Regions from separate parts of the Massilia sp. LC238 genome, predicted to be linked through region 3. Evidence: predicted binding sites of a transcription regulator. Region 3 holds the regulator's gene; each other region holds the start of a gene.

Region 1 (9,815 bases), on a different contig from region 3:
CGCTGGTGCGCCTGCAGGCGACCAGTGCCAACCTGACGCCTTCGCTGGCCCTGATGGCCGAAGCCGCCTTGACCCCGAGCTTCCCGCAAGACCAGTTCGCGCTGTCGAAGAGCCGCCGCATCGCCGCCATCGGCCAGGAAAAGGCCCAGCCGAACAGCCTGGCCCTGCGCCTGATTCCATCGCTGCTCTACGGTGCCGAGCATGCCTACGGCAAGCCGGCTTCCGGTTTCGAAGGCAGCGTGCAGGGCCTGAGCCGCGACGACCTGATGGCATGGCACGGCACCTGGTTCAAGCCGGGCAGCGCCACCATCATCGTCGCCGGCGACACCACCATGGACAAGCTGCTGCCGGCGCTGGAAGCGAGCTTCGGCAAGTGGCAGCAGGGCAGCGCCCCGGCCAAGCAGATGGCCACGGTGCCGCCGACCCGGGGCAAGCGCCTGATCCTGGTGGACAAGCCGGACGCGCCGCAGTCGACCATCGTCGCCACCCACGTGTCGCAGGCCAACGGCCAGCCGGAAGACCTGGCGATGGAGCCGGTGATGACCAACTTCGGCGGCATCGCGACCTCGCGCCTGAACCGCAACCTGCGCCTGGACAAGCACTGGAGCTATGGCACCCAGGCCCGCCTGCCGGACGTGCGCGGCCAGCGTCCGTTCTACATCATCGCGCCGGTGCAGACCGACAAGACGGTCGAGGCGATGCGGGAGGTAGCCAAGGAACTGCGCGGCGTGGCCGGCGAGCGTCCGCTGGTGGGCACCGAGTACGAGAGCATCATGCGCAACATGACGTCGCGCCTGCCGGGCCGCTTCTCCACCCTGGCTGCACTCGAGGCGGCAGGGCTGGACGCCGTCAACCTGGGCCTGGCGGACGACTACTGGACCAGGTATGCGTCGAACGTGCGCGCGCTCAAGCCGGAGCAGCTGGCGGCGGCATCGTCCAAGTTCATCAAGCCGGACGAGGCGGTGTGGATGGTAATCGGCGACCTGCGCAAGATCGAGGCGGGCGTGCGTTCGCTGGGGTGGGGCGAGGTGACGGTTGTCGACGCGGATGGGAAGCCCCTTCGTTGACCTGAGCTCGCTGTAACGGGAAGCCCGGTTTTTCAACCGGGCTTTTTTACGCCCATCTCTGCGCAGCGAAATTGGATCCCGGCCTTCGCCGGGATGACGTGCCAAGGGAGCGGCCCTGGAGTTAGCGCTCCTTCAATTCCACCAGCTTCAAAACCGTCGTTCCGGCGAAGGCCGGAACCCAATTCGCATGCGTACTGACCCACCCGCTTGCACCCATGTCCCAGCATTGAACCGGCGCAAAGCACGCACACTTGGCCCCATCGACCCTGTGCATACGCGCGCGATAGTATACTGTATGCCCATACAGTTCAAGGCATGCGATGGAACTCAAGGACAAACTGGAAATCCTGGCCGACGCCGCGAAATACGACGCGTCCTGCGCCAGCAGTGGCGCGCCCAAGCGTTCGTCCGAGGACAAGGACGGCTTCGGCGCCACCACCGGCATGGGCATCTGCCACAGCTACACCCCGGACGGCCGCTGCGTTTCGCTGCTCAAGATCCTGCTCACCAACTTCTGCATCTATGACTGCCAGTACTGCATCAACCGGCGCAGCTCCAACGTGCCGCGCGCGCGCTTTTCGGTCGAAGAGGTGGTCAAGCTCACCCATGACTTCTACGTCCGCAACTACATCGACGGCCTGTTCCTGAGCTCGGGCATCATCCAGTCGGCCGACTACACCATGGAGCAGCTGGTGGCGGTGGCGCGCCAGCTGCGCGAAGTGCACAAGTTCCGCGGCTACATCCACCTCAAGACCATTCCCGACGCCGACCCGCTCCTCATCGAAGAGGCGGGGCGCTGGGCGGATCGCCTGTCGGTCAACATCGAGCTGCCGACCCACGACAGCGTGACCCGCCTGGCGCCGGAAAAGAACGTCCACACCATCAAGCTGGCGATGGGCTCGATCCGCCGCAAGCTCGACGAAAAGGCGGAGGAACCGAAGGCGCCGAACTTCGCGCCGGCCGGGCAGAGCACGCAAATGATCGTCGGTGCCGACGCCAGCGACGACCACACCATCCTGAACACCGCCGAAACGCTCTACGGCAGCTACAAGCTCAAGCGCGTGTACTACTCGGCCTTCAGCCCGATCCCGCAAAGCCCGAAGAGCGTGCCGCTGGCGCCCCCGCCGCTGCTGCGCGAGCACCGCCTGTACCAGGCCGACTTCCTGCTGCGCGGCTACGGCTTCACCGCGGGCGAGCTGATGCCGCAATCCGGCAACCTGGCGCTCGACGTCGATCCCAAGCTGGGCTGGGCCCTTAGTAACCGCGAGCACTTCCCGATGGACCTGAACCGCGCCGACGAAACCATGATCGCGCGCGTGCCCGGCATCGGCATGCGCAACGCCAAGCGCATCGTGGAGCTGCGCCGCATCCGCCGCATCCGCTGGGAAGACCTGTCGCGCCTGCGCTGCAGCATGAAGAAGCTGGCGCCCTTCATCGTCACGGCAGACTACAAGCCGGTGCAGGGCGCGGCCAGTTCCCACCTCCTGCGGCGCCACTTGGCCGACGCGCCAGAGCAGATGAACCTGTGGCCGGAACTGCAGGCGGCATGAGCGCCGGCGTCACCGCGGTGACGAGCTTCGCCGAGTGGCGCGACGCGGCGCGCGGGTTGCTGCGGGCCGGGGTGCCACCCGAGGCGGCCAACTGGGGCTCCATTGAGGGCGGCGACCTGTTCTCAGGTGCGCCGGCCGCGTCCGGGCCGGACCATAATCAGGGCACCCGATTGCAGGAAGCGCAATCGCCAGGACCGCCGGCCGCACGCGTGCCGCGATCGCTGCTGGAGATGCTGCAGAAAGCCGCGTGCTTCCGCGCTCCGGACCGCTGGGCTTTTCTCTACCGCGTGCTGTGGCGCTGGACGCATGGCGAGCACGATGTGCAGTCGCCCGCCGATCCGGACGGCAGCCGCCTGCACGGCATGGTCAAGGCGGTGCGCCGCGAGGAGCACGACATGCATGCCTACATCCGATTCCGCGAGCGTCCGCAAAATGCGGGCGACCCGCGCTTCGTCGCCTGGTTCGAGCCGCGCCACGACGTGCTGCCCCAGGTGGCCGAACACTTCGTGGCCCGCATGGGCAAGGTCAGCTGGATGATCGCCACGCCCGAGGCCAGCGTGCTGTGGGACGGCCACACCTTGCACAATACCGGGCCCCTCATGTCGAGCGCCGCCGAGCTGGATGACGCGGGCGAGGCGCTCTGGCTCACCTATTACCGCAGCATCTTCAACCCGGCGCGCGTCAACGCCCAGCTGATGCAGAGCCACATCCCTTCGCGCTTCTGGAAGAACCTGCCGGAAGGCGCGATCGTGCCTTCGCTGGTGAGCCAGGCCGAACTCGGGGCGCGCAAGATCGGGCAGGTCGAGGCGGTCGGCCGCAAGAGCGGCGCCACGATCCCGATCAGCGCCGAAGCCGCGCAGCCCGACCGCGAGCAGCCGTCGAAACTCGACGAGTGCCGGCGCTGCGAGCTGTGGCAGTACGCCACCCAGGCGGTCGGCGGCGAAGGCTCGAAGCGCTCGCCCATCATGATCGTCGGCGAGCAGCCGGGCGACCAGGAAGACCTGGCCGGCAAGCCCTTCGTCGGCCCGGCCGGACAACTCCTCGACCAGGTGTTCGCCCAGGCCGAGGTCGACCGCAAGGCCATCTACCTCACCAACGCCGTCAAGCACTTCAAGTGGGAACCGCGCGGCAAGCGCCGCCTGCACAAGACCCCGGTCCAGCGCGAGATCGAGGCCTGCCACTACTGGCTGGAGAAGGAGCTGGCGGCCGTCAAGCCGAAGGTGATCGTGGCCATGGGCGCGACCGCGCTCAAGTCCGTGATGCGCAAGGGCACGGTGGCGCTGAAGGACTTCCTCGGCAAGCCGGTCCGCATCGACGGCTGCTGGCTGGTGACCATCTACCACCCTTCGTACGTGCTGCGGGTGCCGGACGAAGCGTCCAAGCACGAAGCCTTTTCGGTCATGGTGAAGGGGCTGAAACTGGCGCAGGAACTGCTCGAGCGGCCCGACCTGCCGAAGCCGGAGTAAATCTACCGGATTTATCGAATGTTGCGCCGGCGACTCAGATGGGTGAAAAATCCCGTTATCGAACACGCCACATTTTCGTGAATATTCACAATCTCTCGTAGAATTTCCTTACGGCATTAATTGCTGAGTGAGCGGAGGACCTCATGTGGGCCTTCGCCGGATAACGACGAGACCACCATGACTTCCCCCTTTTCCCTGCTGTTGCCGGCTTGCCTGGTAGTGGCGGCCATGCCCGCCCAGGCCGGCGGCGATGACGCCGCCAGCGCTTCGCCGTCGGCCACGCTGCCGATCAGCACCACGGTCACCCTGAGCTCGCAATACGTCTCACGCGGCATGCGCCAGACCTGGGGCCGCCCCGCGCTGCAGGCGGGCATCGACTATGCGCACCAGAGCGGCTGGTCGCTCGGCACCTGGACCTCGACCGTCAGCGACCGCTTCATCGAGGGCGGCCGCGTCGAATGGGACCTGTACGGCGGCTACGCCGGCACGCTCGGGCCGCTGGGCGTCAGCCTGAACCTCATGCACTACCGCTATCCGGGCGCACGCATCGGCGCCACCGGCACCAAATACGACTACACCGAAGTCGTGCCCGGCCTGGGCTACCAATCCTTCTACGCGAAGTACTACCGCACGGTGTCGCGCGACTTCTTCGGCATTACGAACGCGCGCGGCACCGGCTACCTCGACGTCGGCCTGAATCATGACCTGGGCGGCGGCTACGTGCTCAACCTGCACGTCGGCGACGGACGCGTGGCGGGAGAGGGCAACGCCATCTGGGACTGGCGCGATGCCAAAGCGGGTGTCACCAGGACCTTCGACGGCGGCTGGAGCATCGCCGCGGCCTGGACCCGCGCGTGGGGCGCCACCGATGCCTACAAGCGCTACACGACGGGCGTGCCGCGCGGCGACGGCGCCGTCGCCTATTCGAATCCTGCCAAGGGCACGTTCGCCGCGAGCGTCGCCCGTACATTCTGAGAACGAGAGACGACCATGAACAAGCACCAGGCAGCGCATCAAGCACAGCATGCATCGCGCCGATTTTTTTCCCTGTCCCTGAGCGCCAAGATCTGCGTCACCGCCACCCTGCTGGTGGTGGCTAGCCTGGGCGTGACATCGAGCTTTATCGCGGTCAAGAACAGCCAGAGCGCCGAGGAAGCCGCGATGCGCCAGGCGCGGACGCTGACCCTGCAAGCCTCGGCGCTGCTCAAGAGCCGCGTCGTAGCGAACCTGGCGACGCTGGAAAGCGCGGCCTCCGTGCTGGCCTCCACCCAGGCCGGCGGGCAGGCGCTGACGCGCACCCAGGTCGCCGACCTGGTGCGCGCCACGCTGGTGGGTTCGGAAGACTTCATCGGTAGTTCCGCCGCCTATGAGCCGAATGCGCTGGACGGCAAGGATGCCGAGTTTGCCGGCCAGGCGCCGCTGTACGACGCTACCGGCCGCTACATGCCTTACTGGACGCGCAGCCCGCAAGGCAAGGTCAACGTCGAGCCGATCGTGTTCGTCACCACCCCGGGCGGCAACGACTGGTACGACGTGCCGAAGGCGACCGGCCGGGCCCATTTCACCGAGCCTTACCTGTACCGGATCAACGGCAAGGACGAGGCGATCGCCACGCTGGCGGCGCCGATCATGGTGGACGGCCAGTTCAAGGGCACCTTCACCGGCGACTTCCCGCTCACCGGTCTCGGCACGATGCTGGCCAACATGAAGATCATGGACAAGGGCACGCTGGCGCTGATCTCGAACGGCGGCATGTACGCCAGCCACAAGGACACCTCCCGCAACGGCAAGAAAGCGGAGGACCTGCCCGCTGCGGCGTTGGAAGCCGTCAAGCAGGGCAAGCCCTACGAGTACCTCGACGAGCAGGGCATCGTGCACGTGCTGCAGCCGCTGCAGGTCAGCAAGGACATGGCGCCATGGGCCATTTCACTGGCTTTCCCGCAGAGCGTGACGACCGCCCCGGCACGCGAGCTGGCCGCTTATGCGGCGCTGGTCGCCGTACTGTGCGCGGCGGCCGCCGCGCTGGTGATGGTGACGGTCCTGCGCCGCCTGACCCGTCCGCTGCGCGTGCTGGGCCAGGCGATGACCGACCTGGCCGGCGGCAACGCCGACCTGAGCGCACGCCTGGCCGTCAAGGGCAACGACGAACTGGCCGACATCGCCCGCGGCTTCAACGTCTTCGTGGCCAAGATCCAGGACGTGCTGGCGCGCGTGCGCAGCAGCTCCGACGCCGTGGCGGTGGCATCCAGCGAGATCCGCCAGGGGAACGCCGACCTGTCGGTGCGCACCGAACAGCAGGCCGGCGCGCTCGAGGAAACTGCGGCCTCGATGGAAGAGCTGAACGGCACCGTGAAGCAGAACGCCGACAACGCGCGCCAGGCCAACCAGCTGGCCGAGTCGGCGAGCGAGGTCGCCACGCGCGGCGGCGAGGTCGTGTCCCAGGTGGTCGGCACCATGGCCTCGATCAGCGACGCCTCGAAGAAGGTGGTGGACATCATCGGCGTCATCGACGGCATCGCCTTCCAGACCAACATCCTGGCGCTCAACGCCGCCGTGGAAGCGGCGCGTGCGGGCGAGCAGGGCCGCGGCTTCGCGGTGGTGGCGACCGAGGTGCGCAACCTGGCGCAGCGCAGCGCCGCCGCCGCCAAGGAGATCAAGACCCTGATCGGCGACTCGGTCGACAAGGTCAGCATGGGCACCATGCTGGTCGAGGAAGCGGGCAAGACGATGGACGAAGTCGTGTCGAGCGTGCGCCGCGTCAGCGACATCGTCGCCGAGATCAGCGCGGCCAGCGCGGAGCAGAGCACCGGCATCGGCCAGGTCAACCAGGCCATCGTGCAGATGGACGGCGTGACCCAGCAGAACGCGGCCCTGGTCGAGGAGGCGGCTGCCGCGGCGGAAAGCCTGCAGCAGCAGGCGGCCACCCTGGTGGCGCTGGTGGGCGAGTTCAAGCTCGAGGACAGCGAGCCGCAGCTGGCCGCGCGGTCGAAGCTGGCGGCACCCGCTCCCAAGCGCCTCATGCAGGCGGCATGAAAAAGAGGGTAGCCCAAGCCTGTTAAGTTCCGGTTCATATTGCAGGGCTAAGCTTGACGGACAACCAACAACAAAGGTGTCCTGATGCTGAAATTTGCAATCCTGCCGGCGCTGTGCCTGGCCTTGTGCGCAGCGCCGTCGTTTGCCCAGACCGCCGACCTTGCCGCAGCGCCTGCGGCAACGACCGCCGCGTCAAGCGACGAGGCGCCGGCCGCGCCCGAACAGATCCTGGTGGTCGGCCAGAAGCCCGGTCCGGGCATGTGGAAGGTCTCGAAGGACGAGCACGTGCTGTGGATCTTCGGGACCTATTCTCCGCTGCCGGTCAAGATGGATTGGCGCTCGCACGAGGTCGAAGCGGTGATTGGCCGCTCGCAGGAATACCTGGCGCCGCCGGTCACCAAGGTCGAGGCGTCCTACTTCAAAATGGCGCTGGCGCTGCCCAGCCTCATCGGCGTCAACAAGAATCCGGACGACGCCCAGCTCCGCGATGTGCTCCCGGCCGAGGTCTACGCGCGCTGGCTGCCGCTCAAGGAAAAATACCTGCCCAAGAACAAGGAGCGCGACCGGCCGATCTTCGTGGCCAATGAGCTGTTCAGCGCCGCGCTGAAGCAGGCCAGCCTGACCAACAGCACCGATGTGCGCAAGCAGGTCGAGAAGATCGTCGACCAGAAGAAGCTCAAGGTGACCCGGACGGTCAATGAAGTGAAGATCGACAACCCGCGCCAGCTGATCAAGGACTTCAAGAAATCGCAGATCGACGACGTGGCCTGCTTCTCGAACACCTTGAAACGCCTGGAAACCGATATCGATGCAATGCGCGTGCGCGCCAACGCCTGGGCCAAGGGCGACATCGACGCCATCCGCAAGCTCGATTTCAACGAGCAGGAAAGCTGCAGCAACGCGATCCGCAACAGCGCGGTGCTGCGCGACCATCCGGCCTTCCAGGGAGCGGAAGAGCGCCACCGTGCCATGTGGCTCGCCAATGCGGAGGCCGCGCTGGCGAAGAACAGCTCGACCTTCGCGGTACTGGCGATGAAGGACCTGCTCGATCCGAAGGGCCTGATGGCGGCGCTGGCGGCGAAGGGCTATACGGTGGAGCAGCCGGAGTAGGCAGCAGCAGGTTTGATGCAGCGCGAAAGCAGGCCAGGCGCCGGCTACGCGCGGCATTGAGAATTTGTCAAAGCGCGGCAAACGCGCGTAGAATGCAGGCAACGCGGGTGTAGCTCAATGGTAGAGCAGAAGCTTCCCAAGCTTACGACGAGGGTTCGATTCCCTTCACCCGCTCCAGTCTTCAGTATCCCATCCCCCAAGCTGTCACGCCGCCGACTCTTCAGCGCGAATCGGGCAGGCGTCCCCGCATCACCCAAACGCGGCTGCCGTGACCCTGGGCGAGGCTGCTGTTGACCAGTGCAATCATCCCGTCGCCGGCCGCCAGCTTCTTGCCGAGCATGCCTTGTTGGCTGCCCTGGCGTGCTCCCGCAGCTGGTCCGCTGTGCGGCACGGTGACCGGGGCGCCGCCATCCCGGCTGTAGCGCAGCCCCTTCGCCGACTCCCATGCGATATGCACGCGGCCGTGCGCATCGATCGCCAGCTGCGGCGCCATCGCCGCTTCACCCCGCGTGGACAGGGTGCGCGGCGTGCCGAACGCCAGCTCGGGGCCGTCGGAGCGCGCATTGCGGATCGCCGCCGGCTGCTTCCCCGTCTGCTCCATATAGACGAGATGCAGCCGCCCGTCGCGATCAAACGCCAGGCGCGGCGCATCGGCCCGCGCTGCCCTGGCGCCGATCAGGACCGGCGGAGAAAAGCTGGCGCCGTCGTCCAGCGAGCTGCTCACGCGGATGTCGGCGTCCGGATCCTCGCCCACCGTCCATGCCAGGTAAACCTTGCCGCCGCCAAGCGCAAGCGACGGGCCACGGGCCGGACGCTTGTCGTCGCCGGCGATCCGCTGCGGCGGCGTGAAACTGCGCCCGCCGTCGCGCGAGCGCGCCAGCCACAGGGCGCCATCGTATTCGGTCCAGGCCGCGTAGACCTTGCCGTCCGCGCCCACCGCCAGGTCCAGGCTGCCGTTCGACCACGTATCGCGGTCCAGGCGCCCCTTGCCGTCGCCGCCGAGCGAACTCGACAGGTTCACGGGCCGGGAAAAGCTGCGGCCGCCATCGAGCGAGCGCGCATACAGGATGTCGCCGCCATGCGATCCGCCCGAGAAGATGATCTCCTGCCAGAGCAGGTGCAGCGTGTCCGGGTCACCCGCCGCGATGCGCGGCATCCAGGAAAAGGTAGCGGGACTACGCGACACGTCCACCGGCGCGGCGCGTGCGGGGCCATCTGCCCCGAGCACCTGCAGCAGCACTTCCTTGCGGCGCTGGTCGACCCAGGCCACGGCCAGGCCGCCGCCGGGCAGGGAGGCGAGGGTGCCGTCGTCCACGTAGTCGTACTGCGAATCGTTCTGGCGCCATGGGCCCTTGGTGCCGCCGCCGCTGGCGACGTCCTGCACGGGCAGCCAATGCATGGCGTCCCGCTCGGGCGCGGACCGGACCGGCACGCAGGCCAGCAGCGCGGCGACAACGAGCAGGCGGGTGCGAATGTGGCGTCGCATCGGGTTCCTCCAGGCAGCGCCGGCAGGGAATGCGCCGCGCCCGGCGCCGGCGCGGTATGCTCGATGCTACTCGTCCCATCCGCCAAGGAGCGCCCGCATGCAA
Region 2 (9,815 bases), on a different contig from region 3:
GCGCGCCATCGAGCGGGCCAGGCAGGAGCGGCCGGAAGTCTGCCTGATCGACATCGGCCTGCCCGACATGGACGGCAACGAGCTGGCCAGCCGCCTGCGCCGCCTGCCCGAGACCGCGGGATCGATGCTGGTGGCGGTGACGGGCTACGGCCAGGAAAAGGACCGGGAAGCCGCCCAGGCGTCGGGTTTCGACCATTACCTGGTCAAACCAGTCGACGCGGAACAGATCTGGGCGCTGCTGCAGGCACGGGACGGCGGCAAGGCCTGAGGTCCTTTCTCTTGCGGCTCAATCGGGCAGGCGCGCGTCCTTGGCAAGCATCTCCTGCAGCGTCTCGCGCGGCAGCGCGGGGCTGAAGTAAAAGCCCTGCATCTGGTCGCAGTCGTGTTCGCGCAGGAAGGCGATCTGCTCGCGCGTCTCGACGCCTTCGGCCACCACCTTGAGCTTGAGGTTGTGGCCGAGCGCGATGATGGCGCGCGTGATGACCAGGTGGCCGTCGTGGCCGACGTCGCCCAGGAAGGAGCGGTCGATCTTGATGACATCGACCGGGAATTTCTGCAGGTGGCTCAGGCTCGAGTACCCGGTGCCGAAATCGTCGATCGACAGGCGCACCCCTAGAGCCTTGAGCTGGCCCAGCGCGTCCAGCGCTTCGTCGGGATGGTCCATCAGCTGGCTCTCGGTCACCTCGAGTTCGAGCGAACGCGGGTCGACGCCGTGGCGGCGCAGGGTCGCGCCGAGGCGCTCGGCGAACTGGCGCTGGCGCAGCTGGCGCGCCGACAGGTTGACCGCGATGACGAAATCCTTCACGCCGAGCGCTTCCATGGCCTTGAGCGCGCCGCAGGCCTCGTCGATGACCCAGTCGCCCAGCGGCACGATCAGGCCGGTTTCCTCGGCCACCGGGATGAAGCGGTCGGGCGGGATCACCCCCTCGACAGGGTGGCGCCAGCGCACCAGGGCCTCGGCGCCCACCACCTTGCCGCTGCGCAGGTCGACCTTTGGCTGGTAATCGAGCACCATTTCGTGCTCGCGGATCGCGCGGCTCAGGTTCGCCTCCAGCATCAGGTGTTCGTGCACGATCTGGTTCAGGTCGGTGGAATAGAACTGGAAGTTGTTCTTGCCGAGGGTCTTGGCGTGGTACATGGCGGCGTCGGCCGCACGCATGATCTTCTCGGGACTGTCGCCGTCGTCGGGGAAGATGCTGACGCCGATGCTGGTGCCGGGCAGGATGTCCCGCCCCTTCACCTCGACCTTCGCCATGACGCTGCGGCGGGTGCGCTCGATCAGTTCGGCGATGCGTTCGTGGCTGGCCGGGTTGCAGATGACGAGGACGAATTCGTCGCCGCCCATGCGCGCGATGGTGTCCTCCTCGCGCACGTTCCCGCGCAGGCGCTGGGCGATTTCGCGCAGCACCGCATCGCCGGCATCGTGGCCGAAGTTGTCGTTGATGTGCTTGAAGTTGTCGAGGTCGAGGAAGGCCAGCGCCACCATGAAGCCGCCGCGCTTCGCGCTGTCGATGGCCTGGCGCAGCCGGTCCTGCAGCAGCGTGCGGTTGGCCAGGCCGGTGAGCGGGTCGTGGTGGGCCAGGTGGTGCAGGCGGCGCTCGTAGTGGCGGGCCTCGGTGATGTCGTTGATGACCCCGACGAAGTGCGTGATCTCGCCGTCGCCGTTGGACACCGGATCGATGCGCAGGTCGTTCCAGAACACCTCGCCGTTCTTGCGCTTGTTGCGCAGCACCACGCGCACGCTTTCCTTGCGCGCGAGCGCTTCGCGGATGCGCTGGCGCTCGTCCTCGTCGCAGCCCGAGATGGCCATGAAGCGCGGATCCTGGCCCCGGATCTCGGAAAGCGTGTAGCCGGTGATGCGCTCGAAGGCCGGGTTGACGTAGTCGATGCGGTGCTCGTCTTCTTCGCAGCGGGTGATGACGATGGCGTTCAGGCTCGAGTAGATGGCGCGCTCGCGCACCCGCAGGCCGATTTCGGCCTGCTTGCGCGCCGTGATGTCCATGCCGGTGCCGAACACGACCGGGACATTGCCCAGGTGGGCCAGGGAACAGCGGAACAGGTAGGGCGTGCGCTTGCCGTGCTTGCCGACCAGTTCCGCCTCGTGCGTGGAGCCGCCGCCATCGAAGGCGGCGAGGATCTTGTCGACGATGAGGGGCCGTTCCTTTTCGTCGAAGAAGAACTTGACGTTGGAAGTGGGCAGCTCCTCGGCATCCATCTCCAGCGCTTCTTCCAGCTGGTGGTTCCACAGCAGCAGGTGGCCGCTCTGGTCGATCACGTAGAACACGCAGGGCAGCGACTCGAGGATGTCGGCCACCGGCAGGTCCTGGATCAGGGCATAGCGCGCCGGGAACTGGCCAGAGCGAGGGATGAGGATGACGCTGAAGGTGCCAGGCGTCTCGGTGTCGAAGGACTGCGGCGCCACCGTGATGCGCACCGGCAGGCGCCGGCCGTCGGCCGTATGCAGGGTGCCCTCGTTCTCGGCGTCGGCGCGCGCGGCCATGCGCGGTTTGGCGCCTGCGGGGTCGTCGAACTCGACGATGCGGTCCAGGGTCATGCCCTGGATCTCGCCGGCGCCGTAGCCGGCCAGTTTTTCGCAGGCCTTGTTCCAGCTGGTGACGGTGCCGGCCGCATCGACGACGAACACGGCAAGGGGCAGGGGCGACAGGTTCAAAGCTCCTCCGGGATGGCCGCGCAGCGGTGCGCGCGGCACGCAGTGAACACGTAAATACATGATAGCGCAGCAACCGATGCCCGGCCACATGAAACTCTTATGTCGTGCGGCAAGATCGCTGCGGAAGGAAGCGCCCTGCCCTTACAATGTCGTCTGAAACTTTGACAGGTGGGACATGGCGGTCATCGATCCGGCGGAAGTCGAATTCAGCGCAATCCGGGCCCAGGGACCGGGCGGGCAGAACGTGAACAAGGTGTCGTGTGCGGTGCACGCGCGCTTCGACGTGGCCGCCTCGTCCTTGCCGGCAGCCGTCAAGGAGCGCCTGCTGGCCCTGCGCGACGCCCGCATCACGCAGGATGGCGTGATCGTTCTCAAGGCGCAGGCCTCGCGCAGCCTCGAACAGAACAAGCTGGACGCGCTGCAGCGCCTGCAGGCCCTGGTCGACCAGGCCAGCGTCGTAGCCCATGTACGCCGCCCGACCCGGCCGACGCGCGGATCGCAGCTGCGCCGGCTCGATGCCAAGGCGCGCAGCGGGCGGGTCAAGTCCTTGCGCGGCAAGGTCAGCGAGTAGCCCGGGAGTCTAGGCCGCCGCGCCCGGGTCCGCCTTGCTGCCGATACGGAGCGACGGCGCTATCATTTCGGTATCGACAACCGAGAGGATGCACGCCATGTCCCTGTCCCCTGCCCTGCACGCCAGCCTCGACCGGCCGGTATGGTCGGCCCTCGAAGGCGGCCACCGCCACCTGGCCCGCGGCGGCCCGCTGGCCAGGCGCTATCCGCGCGAGATCGGTCCCTTCGCGGCACTGGCCGACGACAGTCCCGCGGCCTGGGAGGCGCTGGCGGCCCTGCTCGAACCCGGCGAGGCGGCCATGCTGGTCACGCCCGAGGCGCCGCGCCAGGCGGCCGCGCAGCACTCCGGACTGGTACTGACGCCGCTCGATCCGGTGCTGCAGATGGTGGCCACGCGCGCGCCAGGGCCCGGCACGCTGCCGTTCACGGTGCTGGGCGAGGCGGATGCCGGCGAGATGCGCCTGCTTGCCGGGCTGACCAATCCGGGACCGTTCGCGGAGCGTACCCACGAACTGGGTGAATTCCTCGGCATCCGGGATGGCGGCCGACTGGCGGCGATGGCGGGGGAACGGATGCGTCCGCATGGCGCGGTCGAGGTCAGCGCGGTCTGCGTGCACCCCGAGCATCGCGGCAAGGCCTATGCGCGCCACCTGCTGGCCGAGCGCACGCTTCGCATCATGGAGGGAGGCCTGCAGCCCTTCCTGCACGTCTACCCCAGCAACCTGGGTGCGATCGCCCTGTACGAATCGCTGGGCTACGTGCTGCGCCGCCAGCTGCACCTGACGCGCGTCATGCCGGCCTGAAGCGCCGGTGCGGCCTCAGGTGCGCAGCAGCCGGAGCAGCTGGTCGATGCGGTAGGGTTTGGCAATGAAGAGCTGCTTCATCGCCTGTCCATTGAACATGGATGGCGCCATATAGCCGGACGCGAGGATGACCTTGACCGCCGGATAGCTCCCGGCGATGCGTTCGGCCAGCTCCAGCCCGTTCATGCCGGGCATCATGACATCGGAAATGACGGCGTCGATGTCGGGGTGGGCCGCCAGCATCTCGAGGGCCGCGGCGCCCGAATAGGCGACCATGGCGTCCATGCCGTGGGCCGCCAGCAGCATCTCGGCCAGGTCCGCGACATCGGCCTCGTCATCGACGACCAGTACCCTGCGCACCTCTCCCAGCTGTGCTCGCGCATCCTGTCCATCCGCCTGCATATTGCCGTGCGGGAATCCGGGCCGCCCCTTCTCACTGCACCAGCGGCTGTTCATCAAGCCGGACACTCAGTCCTCCATGGAGTGAAATTGTTGGTAGCCAAAGCAGGCCCCAGGGGCCGCATGCGCCAGTATCGCGCAAGCGCGCCGAAGGAAGCGCCCGGTTAAGCCTTTGCAGGACCTTCGGTCTGCCCGGAAATTCCTCCTCCCTTGTATCTGCTAGCCGAACAGCCCGTGCAGGTACCAGCGCGGCTCGGCATCCTCGCCGGCGCCGACGATGCGTTCGCGGTAGATCCAGTACAAGGTATGGTCCTGCCCTTCGGCGATGAAGTAGTCGCGGGTCTGGGCCTCGCTCCACCAGCCGGCCTCGATGCGCTCGGGTGTCGAAGCCACCATCAGCGGCGAACCGTAGAAGGGCCGGTGGTTGCGCATGAGCAGTGCGATCGGCTTGGCCAGCAGCCAGCTCGGGCGCGGCAGGCTGGTGACAATCGGCGGCAGCCGCGCCGCAGCTGCCGCCGTGCGCTCGGTCTTTTGCTGCACCGGCACCCATTCGTTGGCCACCTCGGGCCGGTAATCGGCCTGGGGCAGCGCCTGCAGCACGTTCTCCGGTCCCAGCCGCGCCACCAGCAGCTCCAGCATGCGCATGCGGTCTTCCTCGGTGCCTCCCGGCTCGGGGAACAGCGATTCGGTCGGCGGCGCCATCGCCCTCACCTGCCGCGCTTCCAGCCCGAGCCCGATCACCGGGCCCGGCAGCTCCTGCCGGGCCAGGCGTTCCTTCAACAGGCGCACCAGGTGCTCGTCGCGCCAGGCGGGCTCGGCCAGGACGATCTCGAGCGGCGTCGGCGGCATCGCCACCCGTCCGCGCTCGTGCTCCATCAGCAAGGTGAAGCGCTCCACCGCGAGCTGGCGCGCACACAGCCAGCCGACCAGCTGCAGCACCAGGTGGTGGGCGCCGGCCAGCAGCAGATCGGCCTGCTCGATGCGGTCGAACAATTCCAGCCGGGCCCGGAAATGCTCGGGCGGCGCGACCCAGTCGAACAGCTCGGGACACATGCCGTAGGCGGCGTCGAGCATGTCGAGCAGCTCGCGTCCGCAGCGCCGCTGCAGCCCCGGGCGCGGCAGGCGCCGCAGCTGGCCCAGCGCCTCGCAGCCGATGCCTTCGAACCAGGACATATAGGGCCGGGCCGGCGGCAGCAGCGCCACCGGCAGGCGCTCGAGGCGGCGCTCGAGCGAAGCCATGCGCAAGGAACGTCCGAGGACGCGCCTGCCGCCCTGCCCGCTGCCGTGCGCCATCGCATTCGCCCCCGCGCGCGCCAGCAGCCAGGCCGCGCGCGCCGTCGGTGCGCAGCTGACCGAGGCGCTAAAGCCGAGCGCGCGCAGGCTGGCGCGCACGCGGGCGCACAGGGCACGGATGCCGCCGAACAGGCGCAGGCTGGCGCCGATGTCGAGCAGCAGCGTCGCCTCTTCAAGCAGCGCGACTTGGGGCGTGAACTGCAGCATCGCCAGCGCGACCGCATCGAGCGCCTCGGCTTCGCGCGCGGGATTGCGCTCGTACAGCCGCGCTTCGGGCATGAGCATGAGCACACCGCCGCGCCGCATGCCGCGCCCGACGCCGGCCGCGCGTGCTACTGGTGATACCGCCAGCACGCGGTCCTGCTCGAGCACGACGCTGCCCGGGTCACTGCACCAGTTGGGGCTGAAGATTTCGAGCGCCAGCTGGGGTAGGGAGAGGCCGATCCACAAACGCATGTCTTTGCAGGAGAGAAGAAGTGAGAGGTAAGCCGAGGGGTAAAAATAGCGGTGCATCGCGCTGCGGCCCCCGGCGCTTGACGAAATCGACGTGCATGCCGCCGGCCGCGGGCCGCAAGCCCAGGCGCAAGGGCGCGGGAGAAGCGTCCTGCGCCGCGGCCAGCGGGCGCAGCATGAAGAACAGGGTTTCCCCGGCTTGGGCCGCCAGGTGCAGGCGGCGCAGGCTTTCGCCGCGCGCGTGGTTGGCCCAGAACAGCAGCGCGCCGCAACTGCCGCTGCGCAGCACCTGTTCGGCCGCCCACAGCGCGTCGGCGCTGCGGCTGGTACGCAGCCACAGCAGTCGCGAGGGCGGCAGGCCCAGCGCGGCCAGCGCCAGGGCCTGGGGCGGATGGGGCGGCTGCAGCAGGACGATGCGGCGCTCGGCGCAAGCCTGCAGGGCCGGGCGCAGCAGGCGCATTTCGCCGATGCCGGGCTGCTGTTGCAGCAGCTCGACCAGGGTGCCGACCGGCCAGCCGCCGCCGGGCAATTGAGAAGAGAGTGCGGCATGCCCGGTGTCGACGCAACGCGTGCCGTAGCGTGCCAGCTGCGAGGCGCGCCAGAGCGAAGGGTGCAAAGCCTCCGGCGCAGCCAAAGGGGAAACCCCTGCGGTAGGTGAGCAGTTCATATGGGTTGACAAACAAATACTGTATAAACGTACAGTACTCGTTGAGCCCGGATTTGGCAAGATGTATTCATTTCAGCCATACCAGTTGGGCGATTGGTATTGACAGAACTTAAAGGTGTGCACTGCCTGGAAAACCGCGCCAGCATGGCGAATCATGAAATAATGGCGCTCTGTCCATTTATAGCCAGACAATGAACAACCTGTCTTACGCACGCCACGGAGCCCATCCTTGAATACGCTCCAGCTCACCGGCGCCATCCTGTTCGCGATCGCCCTCGTCCACACCTTTTCCACCAAGCTGTTTCACTCGCTAGCCAAGCGGCACCCACGCCATGCCGGGCTGTTCCACCTGCTGGGCGAAGTCGAAGTCGTGTTCGGCTTCTGGGCCTTCGTGCTGATCCTGGCCATGGCCCTGCTGGCCGATGGCGCCACGGCCATCGCTTATGTCGAGTCGCGCCAGTACACCGAGCCGCTGTTCGTGTTCGTGGTGATGGTGATCGCGGCCTCGCAGCCGGTGCTCGACGCCGTGCGCGACCTGCTGGCCCTGCTGGCCCGGCTGGCCCCGGTGCGCACCGAGGTGGCGCTGTGCTGGCTCGGCCTGGCGCTGGTGCCTCTGTCCGGCTCCCTGATCACCGAGCCGGCCGCGATGACGCTGGCGGCCCTGATGCTGGCCCCGCAGGTATTCCGGCCCGGCATTCCCGAATGGCTCAAGTACGGCGCGATCGGCGTCCTGTTCGTGAATGTATCGATCGGCGGCACCCTCACCTCCTACGCCGCGCCACCTGTGCTGATGGTGGCCGGCACCTGGGGCTGGGACAGCGCCTTCATGGCCTCCACCTTCGGCTGGCGCGCCGCGCTGGCGGTGGTGTTCAACGCGAGCGTCATCACCCTGCTGCTGCGCCGCCACCTGAGGCCGGGGAACGTGGTCGAGGACGTGCAGCTGCCCTGGGTCGTCTCGATCGTCCACCTGGTCCTCCTGGGGAGCGTGGTGCTGCTGGCGCATCACCCGGTGCTGTTCCTCGGCCTGTTCCTGCTCTTCCTCGGCTATACCCAGGCCTACCCGAAACACCAGTCGCGCCTGATCATCAAAGAAGGCCTGCTGGTCGGCTTCTTCCTGGCCGGGCTGGTGGTGCTGGGCGGCATGCAGCAATGGTGGCTGCAGCCGCTGGTGTCGAGCCTGGAGCCGACCGCGCTGTTCTTCGGCGCGCTGGCCCTGACGGCAATCACCGATAATGCAGCACTGACCTACCTCGGTTCGCTGATCGAGGGTTTATCGGACCACGCCAAGTACATGCTGGTGGCCGGCGCGGTCGCCGGTGGCGGCCTGACCGTCATCGCCAACGCGCCGAACCCGGCCGGCGCCGCGCTGCTGCGCGAAGGCTTCGAGGATGGTTCGATCGGCATGGGCGGGCTGTTCCTGGGGGCGCTGGGGCCGACCTGCGTGGCGGCGGTGATGTTCCTAATTTAAAAGCGTTACGCGCGCGGAGGGTATATGGACGACGGCATCCTGGTACAGAAAGCGGGGACGATCGAACGCTGCTGCCGGCGCGCGCGCGAGGAATACGAAAAGGACCCGACCACTTTTGTCACCGACCTCACGCGCCAGGATGCGGCCACCCTCAACGTGATCCGCGCCTGGGAAGCCGCCATCGAAATGGGCGACTACGTGATCGGCAACGCCAGGCTCGGCCTGCCGCACGACGAACGCGAAGTGATCACCCTGCTGGCCGAGCACGGCTGGATCGCCCCCACGCTGGCCGAGGACCTCAAGCGCACCGGCGAATTCTGCCGCGCCGAATGGGATTACCAGGAAGCGCCGCTGCCGGCGCTGGTGACCATCATCAAGCGCGGGCTGGACGATTTCGGGGTGTATGCCCAGGCCCTGGTAAGCGGGGCCTCGACCACCTGATCAGGGCTGGGGCTCGTGCACATCTGATACCTCCACATCCTCGGCGGCGATCTTCTCGTCCGCCAGCTCGTGGTCTTCCTCGTCCGCCACCAGGCCCTCCTGATCGGCGCCGCGCGCACTGTCATAGGTGAGCTCGACCAGCATCGGGAAATGGTCCGAGCCGAAAGACGGCAGGCGCTCGATGTGCGAGAGCGTGAAATGCTCGCTGTGGAACAGGTGGTCGAGCGGCCAGCGCGCGAACCAGAAGCCGGCATGGAAGGTATTGAACATGCCGCGCCCGATGCGCGGATCGAGCAGGCCGCTGATCTTGCGGAACAGCCGGGTGGTGGTCGACCACGCCACATCGTTCAGGTCGCCCGCGACGATCACCGGCGTCTCCAGGCCGGCCTCGTCCACGCTCTTGGCAACCACCAGCAGTTCGGCATCGCGCTGGGTCGATTCCATGTGTTCCGTCGGGCTGGGCGGCGTCGGATGCAGGAAATGCATGCGCACCTTGTGTCCGGACGGCAGGATAACCAGGGTATGGATCGACGGGATGTCGTCCTCGACCAGGAACTGGATTGCGCTGTCTTCCAGCGGCAGCCGCGAATAGACGTGCATGCCATACAGATTATCGAGCGGACACTTGATGGCATGGGGATAGTCCTTCTCGAGCACATCCAGCCTTTCCTGCCACCACGCATCCGTTTCCAGCGTGACGAAGATGTCGGGTTGGTGCTGGCGAATCAGCGCGATCAAGCCTTCGGCATTCCGGTTCGGCATCAGCACATTGGCCGTCAGGATACGGAACTGACGGTTCGCCCCGCCAACCACCGCATTCTTCACCTCGTGCGGATAGGCCTTGGTGTATGGAATGATCCACCAGACTTGGTAAGCGAGGCAGGCGGCATTCGCCACCAGCAGCAGGTGGAAATGGCTGTCGCGCCAGTCGAGGAACACGAACTGCCCGACCAGCACGGCGAGCGACAGGATGGCCAGTTGAAGGCGTGGAAAATCGAGGTCGCGTATCCACCACCCCGTGCATCGCAACAGGGGCAGCAGCGTCGCGAG
Region 3 (9,815 bases):
TCAAGAGATCCGCCGCCAAGGGTAACAAGGTCGCGATCGACTCGCTCGAACTGATCGAGCAGCGCGTCAAGCGCCGCAAGGACATCGATTACTGGATCAAGGGCTACGACGGCGAGGACCTGAAGTCGGGCGAGTTCCGCTGCACCGCGCCGCGTATTCCCGCGATGTCGAAGGTCAATGCCGACATCGATCGTATCAGCGCGGCCGTGCAGACGTGGCAGGAGTGCTACAACAAGTACGTCACCAACCTGAACGCGTCGCTGCCGCTGACCAAGCGCGTCCCGAGCGACATCCAGAAGCTGATGAACAAGGAGGAGATGGAGAAATCGAATGCTTACCTGGCCCAGCTGCAGGAAAACCTGACCGAGGAAGCGAAGGTGGGTTCGAAGCTGGTGCTGGCGGACTACGCCGCATGGCGCTCGGCGACCGATGCCTATGTGACCGAGCACAACCAGATGGTGAAATCCGCCAAGAAGGATTCCCACTGGGCGGACAAGAAAATTCAATAAGCCGCCGGGCAAGCCGGCAGCTTGGTGGGCGCAGGCTTAGTGCCAGCTGCGCATCAGGCCGACGGCCAGGCCCTCCAGCGCGAACTCGTCTTCCGGGTTCACCTGGATCACCTTGAAGTCCGGATTCTCCGGCAGCAGCTCGACCAGGTTGCCGGTCTTGCGGTAGCGCTTGACCGTGACTTCTTCGCCGAGGCGGGCCACCACGATCTGGCCGTTCTTGGCGCTGTCGATCTTCTTGACGGCCAGGAAGTCGCCGTCGCAGATGCCGGCATCGCGCATCGACCAGCCCTTGACCTTCAGCAGGAAGTCGGGGCGCGCCGAGAACATGGCGGCGTCGACGGAGTAGGTGGCTTCGACGTGTTCCTGGGCCAGGATCGGCGAACCGGCGGCCACGCGGCCGACCAGCGGCAGCGACATCATGAGGGCGGCAGGCACCATCGGGACCTGTTCGACGGACGCGCCGACCAGGCGGATGCCGCGCGAGGTGCCCGGCGAAATCTCGATGGCGCCCTTGCGCGCCAGGGCCTGCAGGTGTTCTTCGGCCGCGTTGGCCGACTTGAAACCCAGCTCGGCCGCGATTTCGGCGCGGGTCGGCGGGAAGCCGGTGTTTTCGATCGCTTCCTTGATCAGGTTAAGGATCTGTTCTTGCCTTGCAGTGAGCTTGAGCATGGGTGTTGTACGGCATTAGTTGTAAGAGCAGACTGTATTTTTGTACAGTATTCTGATATGCGCAAGGGCAAACACAGGAAAACTGTAAAAAATTTGTGCAGTGCGTCCGTATTCGTGGCGCCGATGCCTGCTTTTCGCCGCCATCTGCCGGGCTGGGCCATGCCATGGATTCCCATCCGCCGGTTTTTCAGGCTATAATCGAAGGCTTTCCCTTCCCACACTCGTCTTGACGCCGAGGTGGGCATTTGTTTAAACGTCCTCAAGGAGTGTTGCATGCGTCATTATGAAATCGTTTTTATCGTCCACCCGGACCAGAGCGAACAAGTTCCGGCGATGATCGAGCGTTACAAGACCACGGTGACCAGCCGTGGCGGTAACATCCATCGCGTGGAAGACTGGGGCCGTCGCCAGATGGCTTACCAGATCCAGAAGCTGCCGAAGGCTCACTACATCTGCATGAACATCGAGTGCGACAACGAGACCCTGGTCGAGCTGGAAACCGCATTCAAGTTCAACGATGCCGTCCTGCGTCACCTGACCGTCAAGATGAAGAAGGCCGAAACCGCACCGTCGCCGATGATGAAGTCGGTCCAGCGCGAAGACGCAGCCAAGAGCCACCGCGCAGAAGCAGCAGCCGCTGCTCCGGCCGCCGCTGCCTAAGTTTTTCTCGGGAATTCGTAGAACGCAGTGAACCGGTTCCAGCTCATCGCGACCATCGCGGAGCGAGACGTACTGCGTTTCACCCCGGCCGGCGTCCCCATCGTGGGCGCGATCCTGATGCACGATTCGCAGCAGGTCGAGGCCGGAGTGACAAGGCAGGTCGCGTTTGAAATCCCTGCGCTCGGCGCGGGCGAGATTTCAGGCAGGCTGGAAAGCGCCGAACTCGGTGCCGCCTACCGCTTCGAAGGATTCCTCGCAAGGAAAAACCGCAACAGCAAAGCCTTGGTGTTTCACATCATTGATTTCAGTGCCGCGTAACCGTACTCGGCCTATTTAGATTACAGATACAGGAGCCTCAAAATGGCATTCGGTAAAAAGTTCGACAAAAACAAAGCTAAAGAAAAAATGAAGCGCAAGCAGCAGAACCCGCTGTTCAAGCGCAAGAAGTTCTGCCGCTTCACCGCCGCAGGCGTGGAACAGGTGGACTACAAGGACGTCGACACCCTGAAGGACTTCGTCCAGGAAAACGGCAAGATCATGCCGGCACGTCTGACCGGTACCAAGGCGCACTACCAGCGCCAGGTCGACACCGCCATCAAGCGCGCACGCTACCTCGCGCTGCTGCCGTACACCGACCTGCACAACGCTTAAATCGCGGCACGTCAGCTAGATATCCTGGAGAAAAAATATGCAAGTTATTCTGCTCGAAAAAGTCGTCAACGTCGGTAACCTGGGCGACGTCGTCAAAGTCAAGGACGGTTACGCACGTAACTTCCTGATCCCGCAAAAAATGGCACGCCGCGCCACCCAGGCCGCCGTGGCCGAGTTCGAAACCAAGCGCGCCGAACTGGAAAAAGCAGCAGCTGAAAAGCTGTCGGCAGCCCAGGCGCAAGGCGACAAGCTGAGCGGCATGACCGTCACCATCGCCCAGAAGGCGGGCGTGGACGGCCGTCTGTTCGGTTCGGTCACCAACTTCGACATCGCCGAAGCCCTGAGCAAGCAAGGTTTCCCGGTCGAGAAGTCGCAGGTTCGCATGCCGACCGGTCCGCTGAAGACCACCGGCGAATTCCCGGTCTCCGTCGCGCTGCACACCGACGTGGTTTCGGAAATCACCATCTCGGTGGTTGGCGAAGCTGCCTAAGCTGCTGTTGTATAAATGAAAAAAGCCGGGTTCTCCCGGCTTTTTTTATTCCTGGAAACTCGCCAATTATTTCAGCCGTGTGACCGGAAACGGTATAATGCCCGCCATGAATTCCCCATCCGATCCGCAAGTCGATTCCCTGCGCATCCCGCCGCATTCCATCGAAGCAGAACAGTCCGTCATCGGCGGCCTGCTGCGCGATAACGCCGCCTGGGACCGCATTGCCGACTTCATGCACGCAGAGGATTTCTACCGCTACGACCACCGCATCATCTTCGAACAGATGATCCGCCTGATCAACGCCGGCAAGCCGGCGGACGTGATCACGGTCTACGAAGCCTGCAACATGCTGGGCAAGGCCGAGGAGGTGGGCGGCCTGCAGTACCTGAACGCGATGGCGCAGAACACGCCGTCGGCGGCCAACATCCGCCGCTACGCCGAGATCGTGCGCGACCGCGGCATCCTGCGCAACCTGATCACCGTCGCCGACGAAATCTCGGGCAACGCCTTCAACCCGCAGGGCAAGGAAGTCAAGCAGATGCTTGACGAGGCCGAATCAAAGATCTTCGCCATCGCCGAAACCGGCGCCCGCGGCCAGCAGGGCTGGAACCCGATCCAGCCGCTGCTCACGCAAGTGGTCGAGCGCATCGACGAGCTGTACTCGCGCGAGAACCAGGGCGAGATCACCGGCGTGCCGACCGGCTTCATCGACCTCGACCGCATGACCTCCGGCCTGCAGCCGGGCGACCTGATCATCGTCGCCGGCCGTCCCTCGATGGGCAAGACCGCGTTCTCGGTCAACATCGGCGAGAACGTCGCGATCGAAGCCGGCCTGCCGGTAGCTGTTTTCTCCATGGAAATGGGCGGCGCCCAGCTGGCCATGCGTATGCTCGGCTCGGTGGGCCAGCTCGACCAGCACCGCCTGCGTACCGGCCGCCTGAACGACGAAGACTGGCCGCGCCTGACGCACGCCATTCAAAAGATGAACGACGCCCAGCTCTACATCGACGAGACGCCGGCGCTGAACCCGATCGAGATGCGCGCACGGGCACGACGCCTGGCGCGCCAGTGCGGCAAGCTGGGCCTGATCATCGTCGACTACCTGCAGCTGATGCAGGGCAGCCAGCCGGGCGACAACCGCGCGGCCGAGATCTCCGAGATCTCGCGAAGCCTGAAAGGCCTGGCGAAAGAGCTGCATTGCCCCGTCATCGCACTGTCCCAGCTGAACCGTTCGCTGGAACAGCGACCCAATAAACGACCCGTCATGTCCGACCTGCGCGAATCGGGCGCTATCGAACAGGACGCCGACGTTATCATCTTCCTGTATCGCGACGAGGTCTACAATCCCGACTCGCCCGATAAGGGAACCGCCGAGATCATCATCGGTAAGCAGCGTAATGGCCCGATCGGGGCGATTCGCCTTACCTGGATCGGCTCCTACACCAAGTTCGGCAACTACAGCGGCAACCTGAGCATCTATCAGGGCGATTAAGAAGCAATAAGCCGCGATTTACCACCTCGCCGCTGCCAGCCGTGGCAGCGGTCTCGAAGTCCCAAGAGATTCACAACGGAGAATAATATGTTTGGACGCCTGATGCCCCAGGAGGGCAAGTTTTTTGACCTGTTCAACCAGCACGCCGCCCTGTGCGTGAAGGGCGCGCAGGAAATGGTTGGCCTGATGACCAACTTCGACGACCTGGAAAACCGCACCCACGCCGTCGAAAGCATCGAAAAACAAGCAGACAAGATCACCTACGAATGCGTCGACCTGCTGCACAAGACCTTCATCACCCCGCTCGACCGCGATGACATCCACAAGCTGATCACCAGCATGGACGACATCCTCGACATGATGGAAGACGCGGCCCAGACGGTTTCGCTGTACGACCTGCACGCCGTGACCCCGGAAGCCGCGCGCCTGGCCGAACTGTGCCTGGCTGCCTGCAAGAAGGTGCAGGAAGCCGTCTCCCTGCTGCACGACATGGGCAACGCCCAGAAGATCGTCGCCATCTGCGAAGAGATCGACCGCTTCGAATCGGACGCCGACCACGTGATGCGCGCCGCCATGTCCAAGCTGTTCCGCGACGAGCCGGACGTGCGCAACCTGATCAAGATGAAGGCGATCTACGAGATCCTCGAAACCGTCACCGACCGCTGCGAAGACGTGGCGAACATCGTCGAAGGCATCATCGTCGAGAACGCGTAACGTGCACAGCGCACACGCACAACAAGAATAAACATGGAAACTATTAACATCAGCATTTACGTGCTGGGCTTCCTGGTGCTGCTGGCACTGGTGTTCGACTTCATGAACGGCTTCCACGACTCGGCGAACTCGATCGCCACCGTGGTGTCGACCGGCGTGCTGAAACCCCAGCACGCGGTGGCGATGGCCGCCTTCTTCAACTTCATCGCGATCTTCGTGGTCAACATGAAGGTGGCGCAGACCATCGGCAAGGGTACCATCGACCCGCACGTGGTCGACCATTACGTCATCTTCGGTGCGCTGGTCGGGGCGATCGCCTGGAACATCATCACCTGGTACTACGGCATCCCGTCCTCGTCCTCGCACGCGCTGATCGGCGGCCTGGTGGGCGCGGCGGTGGCGAAGGCAGGCACCGGCTCGCTGATCTCCGGCGGCCTGCTCAAGACCGTGGCCTTCATCGTGGTCGCGCCGATGCTGGGCTTCGCGCTCGGCTCGATCATCATGCTGATCGTGTCCTGGACCTTCGTGAAGTCGACGCCGCGCAAGGTCGACACCTGGTTCCGCCGCCTGCAGCTGGCCTCGGCCGCGGCCTACTCGCTGGGCCACGGCGGCAACGACGCGCAGAAGACCATGGGCATCATCTGGATGCTGCTGATCGCGGCCGGCTACGTCAGCGTCAACGACACCCATCCGCCGGCCTGGGTCATCATCTCCTGCTATGCCGCGATCGCCTTCGGCACGCTGTTCGGCGGCTGGCGCATCGTCAAGACCATGGGCCAGAAGATTACCAAGCTCAAGCCGGTCGGCGGCTTCTGCGCGGAAACCGGCGGCGCCATGACCCTCCTGATGTCGAGCTACTTCGGCATCCCGGTCTCGACCACCCACACCATCACCGGCGCGATCGTCGGCGTGGGCGCCTCGCAGAAGATGTCGGCGGTGCGCTGGGGCGTGGCGGGCAACATCGTCTGGGCCTGGATCTTCACCATCCCGGCCTCGGCCTTCATGGCCGCGATCGCCTGGTGGATCGGCACCCACATCATGTAAGAAGCGCCCCTTCGCTGCTGCATGGAAAGCCCGGCCCGTCCGGGCTTTTTTACGTCCCGCGGGCGCGCGCGGGGGGGGATCGGCCTGTTCCCGAGCACGGCGAGGATGCCGAGACCCTGCTCAAGAATGCGGACATCGCGATGTAGTCGGTCAAGACCGAAGGGAAGGACGGCTTCTGCTTCTTCCAGTCGCGCTGCTTCGCGGCCATCCGTGCCCGGCTCGAGACGGAAGTGGAGCTGCGCCGGGCGCTCGACCTGCAGCACTTCGTGCTGCATTACCAGCCGCGGGTGGATCTGGCGACCGGCAGCGCCGCCAGCATCGTAGCGCTGGTGCGCTGGCAACGGCCTGGCCAGTTGGATGCGCCACGGCGCAGCCCTGGTGCCGGTCTCGGTCAACATTTCGCCGCGCCAGTCCAGCCAGTCCGATTGCGCATCGAACATCAGGAAGGCGACACCCTGATCGCCTCGATGATTGCGATAGCCCACGCGCTGGGCATGCGGGTAGTGGCCGAGGGCAGCGAGAGCCGCCGCCAGATGCAGCTGCTGCAGACCCTCGGCTGCGACGAAGAGCAGGGCTTCTATTTTTTCGCGCCCGGTGGCGCCCGCAGCGCGCCGGGCGCCGCTGGCCCGGGCCTGGGCGGGATGAGCGCCCTGTCGTGCAGTAGTTGCCGGCGCCTGTTTCAGCGGCCCGGAAGCTTGCGCCGCCGACCCGTGAAGGCAATCATCCCCGCGCCGGCCGCCAGCAAGGCCAGGGTTCCCGGTTCCGGCACCTCCGCAGGAAGCGAGCCGGTGAACTTCTGCAAGTGAATTTCGCCACCCTGATTCAGGTTCTTGGCGTATACGCCCCCCTCGACGTTGGCGCCGCCGGTGTTGCTGAACGTCCCGTTTGCTACCAGCACCTGTCCGCCGAAGGTGCGACCGACGCTGACGCTGCTCGCGCCGGCGAAGTTCCAGATCAGCGAGCTGGCCAGGTTCTGGGGCTGGGCGAAGTTGGCGTTGAGGTTTAGGATGCTGTCGTTGGTGTTGAAAATGACCGTGCTGGCGCCGTTCAGGTTAAAACTGAGATCGGAGGTAATGGACGAGAAGATCTTGCTGTCGAGCGTGGTCAGGTCGAACACCAGCATGCCGTCGACCGGCATGCCGTAAAAGCTGACCTGGCGGTCGTTATTGCTGAAAATGACCGAGGTGCCCGGGGTGGCCTGCAGCGCCGATAATTGCGAGGACAGCCCTGTCATCAGCGCCGAGAAATCGGTAGAGGTCGAGGCCTCCAGCGTGCTGTTCATCGTGCTGGTGGTCGCGTTCAGTACCTTGCCGTTCAGGTTGATGCCGCTATAGCTGGCGGCATGGATTTTCTGGCCGAAATTGACGTTGGAAGCGGCGCCGGCGACATAGACATTACCGTTGAAGCTGGAATTGGACGCCGAGCCGCCGACATGGCTTTCGCCGGAATTGACGGTGGCATTCTTGAAGTTGCCGCCGACGACGGCCCCCAAGCCGTTCACGTGCACATTGCCGCTCACGTTGCCGCCCACCGTCAGGCCGGCATAGTTCGACGCGGGGGTCCTGCCGGCGTGCTGCACATATGCGCCACCCTTCACATCGCCACCCACATAGGTGCGGCCGTCGACGTGCGAGGTCGAGTTCAGGTTGCCGCTGACGACAACGTTGAACTGCTGCAGCATTTCGGTGGAAGTGAGCGGTACGGCGGCGGCCTGGCCCGCACTGAACAGCATCATTACGGCAAACGCGGCGGACGTGCGGGCAATCATCGGGTATCCAATCGTGGAAACAGCGCGGATTCAATAATAACAACGTTAATTTCCCGGTGGATATTAAGGCTTTATGAGATTTTCCGCAACAAATTCGTCAAATTCGATGTGGCATATTGACAACTCCGGCAGTCTGCCGATCTTGAGACGGGGCTCGAACGCGGCTTCCGAGATTCCCGGTGTTCCTTTACATTTTTGCTAATGCTGGTAGTAATATTACACAGTGGCGTCTGCCACTGCTGCCGCCTGTGGCTAAGCGGTCCAGGCAATCAGCTTTTAAAAACAACGATTAAGGGGACATTATGCGCAACAGAGGTAGTTTGACTTCACGCTTGCATGTCAGCCTGGCTGCTTGTGGGATGCTTGCTGCAATGGCCGGGATCGCCCTGCCAGCTAGCAGCGCCTTCGCCCAGCAGCCGGCCGCCAGCGCTGCCGCGCCGGTCGCGCCCGGCACCATCCGCATCCATTTCCGCCGCGTCCAGAACGATACCGCCCAGTGGGGCGTGTATTCCTGGGATGGCCCGGCTAGGCCGAGCTCGGCCTGGATCACGGACCGGTTCATGTTCACCCAGAGCGACGATTTCGGCGGCTGGGTCGACATTCCGCTGGCGCCAGGCAAGACCGCCCTGTGGTTCCTCGTCACCGACGGCAGCGGCACCAAGAACTGCGGCGCCGACCAGGGCGCGCAGCTGCCCGCCGACGTGGGTAGCCGTGGCCACGAGATCTGGCTGCTGGAGGGCGACTGCAGCATCTACACCGCGCCGCCTGCGCCCAGCTACGGCAGCCTGGCCCAGGCCGGCGCCCACTGGCTGGCCGCCGGCACCCTGGCCTGGCCGGGCGCGCCCGCCAGCGGCAGCTACAAGCTGTACTACGCGGCGAACGGCGGCCTCGGTTCGGGCGCCGCCGGCGTCACCGGCTTTGACGGCAGCATGGACCTGAGCCTGGCGCCGCTGCCGGAGGCGGTGCGCGCGAAATTTCCGCACCTGGCCGGCAGCACCGGCCTGGCGCTGTCGACGCCAGACGCGGCCAAGGTCGCCGCCCTGGCCAGCGCCCAGTTCGCGATCGCCCAGTTCGACGCTGGCGGCAAGCTGGTGCAGGTGACCTCGCTGCAGACCGCCGGCATGCTCGACGAGGTGTTCGCCGCCCGCGCGGCCGACACCAGGCTCGGCGTGAGCTTCAACGGCGCCGGCGTGCCCACCTTCCGCCTGTGGGCGCCGACCGCCAAGTCGGTGGCGCTCGACATCTATCCGGACGCGAACGCGCCCGCCGCCAGCCAGGTGCCGATGCGCTTCGATGCCGCCACCGGAGTCTGGAGCTACACGGCCCCAAGCGCCGACTGGACCAACCGCGCCTACTACACCTACACCGTCAAGGTGCTGTCGCGCTGGGCCGACAACACGCTGGTGACGAATACCGTTACCGACCCCTACTCGGTGAGCCTGAACGCCAACAGCGCCCGCAGCTATCTCGCCAACCTCGACAGCGAGCAGCTCAAGCCGCGCAACTGGGACAAGCACCGCATCCCGGCGCTCGCGCATCCGGCCGACATCTCCATCTACGAGCTGCACGTGCGCGACTTCTCGCTGAACGACGACTCGGTGCCGGCGGCGCGCCGCGGCAAGTACCTGGCTTTTGCCGAGCGCAATTCGCGCGGCATGCGCCACCTGCAGTCGCTGCAGAAGGCGGGCCTGAGCCACGTGCACCTGCTGCCCGTGTTCGACATCGCCAGCGTCAACGAAGCCGGCTGCGTGTCGCCCGTGATCCCGGATGCCGGCCCGGCCTCGGAAGCACAGCAGGCCGCGATCGAGGCGGTGCGCG

The links. Region 3 encodes LexA, which represses DNA repair genes until DNA is damaged. Its sites were predicted from a motif close to ACTGTATNNNNATACAGT; they were not measured.
Positions count from the first base shown of each region.
Region 1: FG94_RS15570 (putative DNA modification/repair radical SAM protein) is a predicted target of LexA. The motif match lies at 1,358-1,375, and genes of this name have one in related genera.
Region 2: imuA (translesion DNA synthesis-associated protein ImuA) is a predicted target of LexA. The motif match lies at 6,875-6,892, and genes of this name have one in related genera.

Region 1 is NZ_JNNN01000053.1:266,535-276,349, reverse strand. It holds gene FG94_RS15575 (pitrilysin family protein) at 1-1,067, shown strand, start outside; gene FG94_RS15570 (putative DNA modification/repair radical SAM protein) at 1,388-2,617, shown strand; gene FG94_RS15565 (UdgX family uracil-DNA binding protein) at 2,614-4,083, shown strand; gene FG94_RS15560 (TorF family putative porin) at 4,261-5,058, shown strand; gene FG94_RS15555 (methyl-accepting chemotaxis protein) at 5,074-7,116, shown strand; gene FG94_RS15550 (TraB/GumN family protein) at 7,201-8,226, shown strand; tRNA gene FG94_RS15545 (tRNA-Gly) at 8,330-8,403, shown strand; gene FG94_RS15540 (sialidase family protein) at 8,447-9,712, opposite strand; gene FG94_RS15535 (aldo/keto reductase) at 9,810-9,815, shown strand, end outside.
Region 2 is NZ_JNNN01000065.1:72,525-82,339, reverse strand. It holds gene FG94_RS26115 (ATP-binding protein) at 1-268, shown strand, start outside; gene FG94_RS17230 (EAL domain-containing protein) at 287-2,671, opposite strand; gene arfB (alternative ribosome rescue aminoacyl-tRNA hydrolase ArfB) at 2,847-3,242, shown strand; gene FG94_RS17220 (GNAT family N-acetyltransferase) at 3,340-4,044, shown strand; gene FG94_RS17215 (response regulator) at 4,060-4,512, opposite strand; gene FG94_RS17210 (DNA polymerase Y family protein) at 4,663-6,192, opposite strand; gene imuA (translesion DNA synthesis-associated protein ImuA) at 6,122-6,856, opposite strand; gene FG94_RS17200 (putative Na+/H+ antiporter) at 7,086-8,324, shown strand; gene FG94_RS17195 (DUF86 domain-containing protein) at 8,349-8,765, shown strand; gene FG94_RS17190 (endonuclease/exonuclease/phosphatase family protein) at 8,766-9,815, opposite strand, start outside.
Region 3 is NZ_JNNN01000008.1:681-10,495, forward strand. It holds gene FG94_RS02245 (tetratricopeptide repeat protein) at 1-509, shown strand, start outside; gene lexA (transcriptional repressor LexA) at 546-1,178, opposite strand; gene rpsF (30S ribosomal protein S6) at 1,452-1,838, shown strand; gene priB (primosomal replication protein N) at 1,866-2,156, shown strand; gene rpsR (30S ribosomal protein S18) at 2,199-2,489, shown strand; gene rplI (50S ribosomal protein L9) at 2,527-2,979, shown strand; gene FG94_RS02275 (replicative DNA helicase) at 3,086-4,471, shown strand; gene FG94_RS02280 (DUF47 domain-containing protein) at 4,559-5,185, shown strand; gene FG94_RS02285 (inorganic phosphate transporter) at 5,219-6,229, shown strand; partial or broken gene FG94_RS28375 (EAL domain-containing protein) at 6,559-6,810, shown strand; gene FG94_RS28020 (collagen-binding domain-containing protein) at 6,909-7,997, opposite strand; gene pulA (pullulanase-type alpha-1,6-glucosidase) at 8,357-9,815, shown strand, end outside.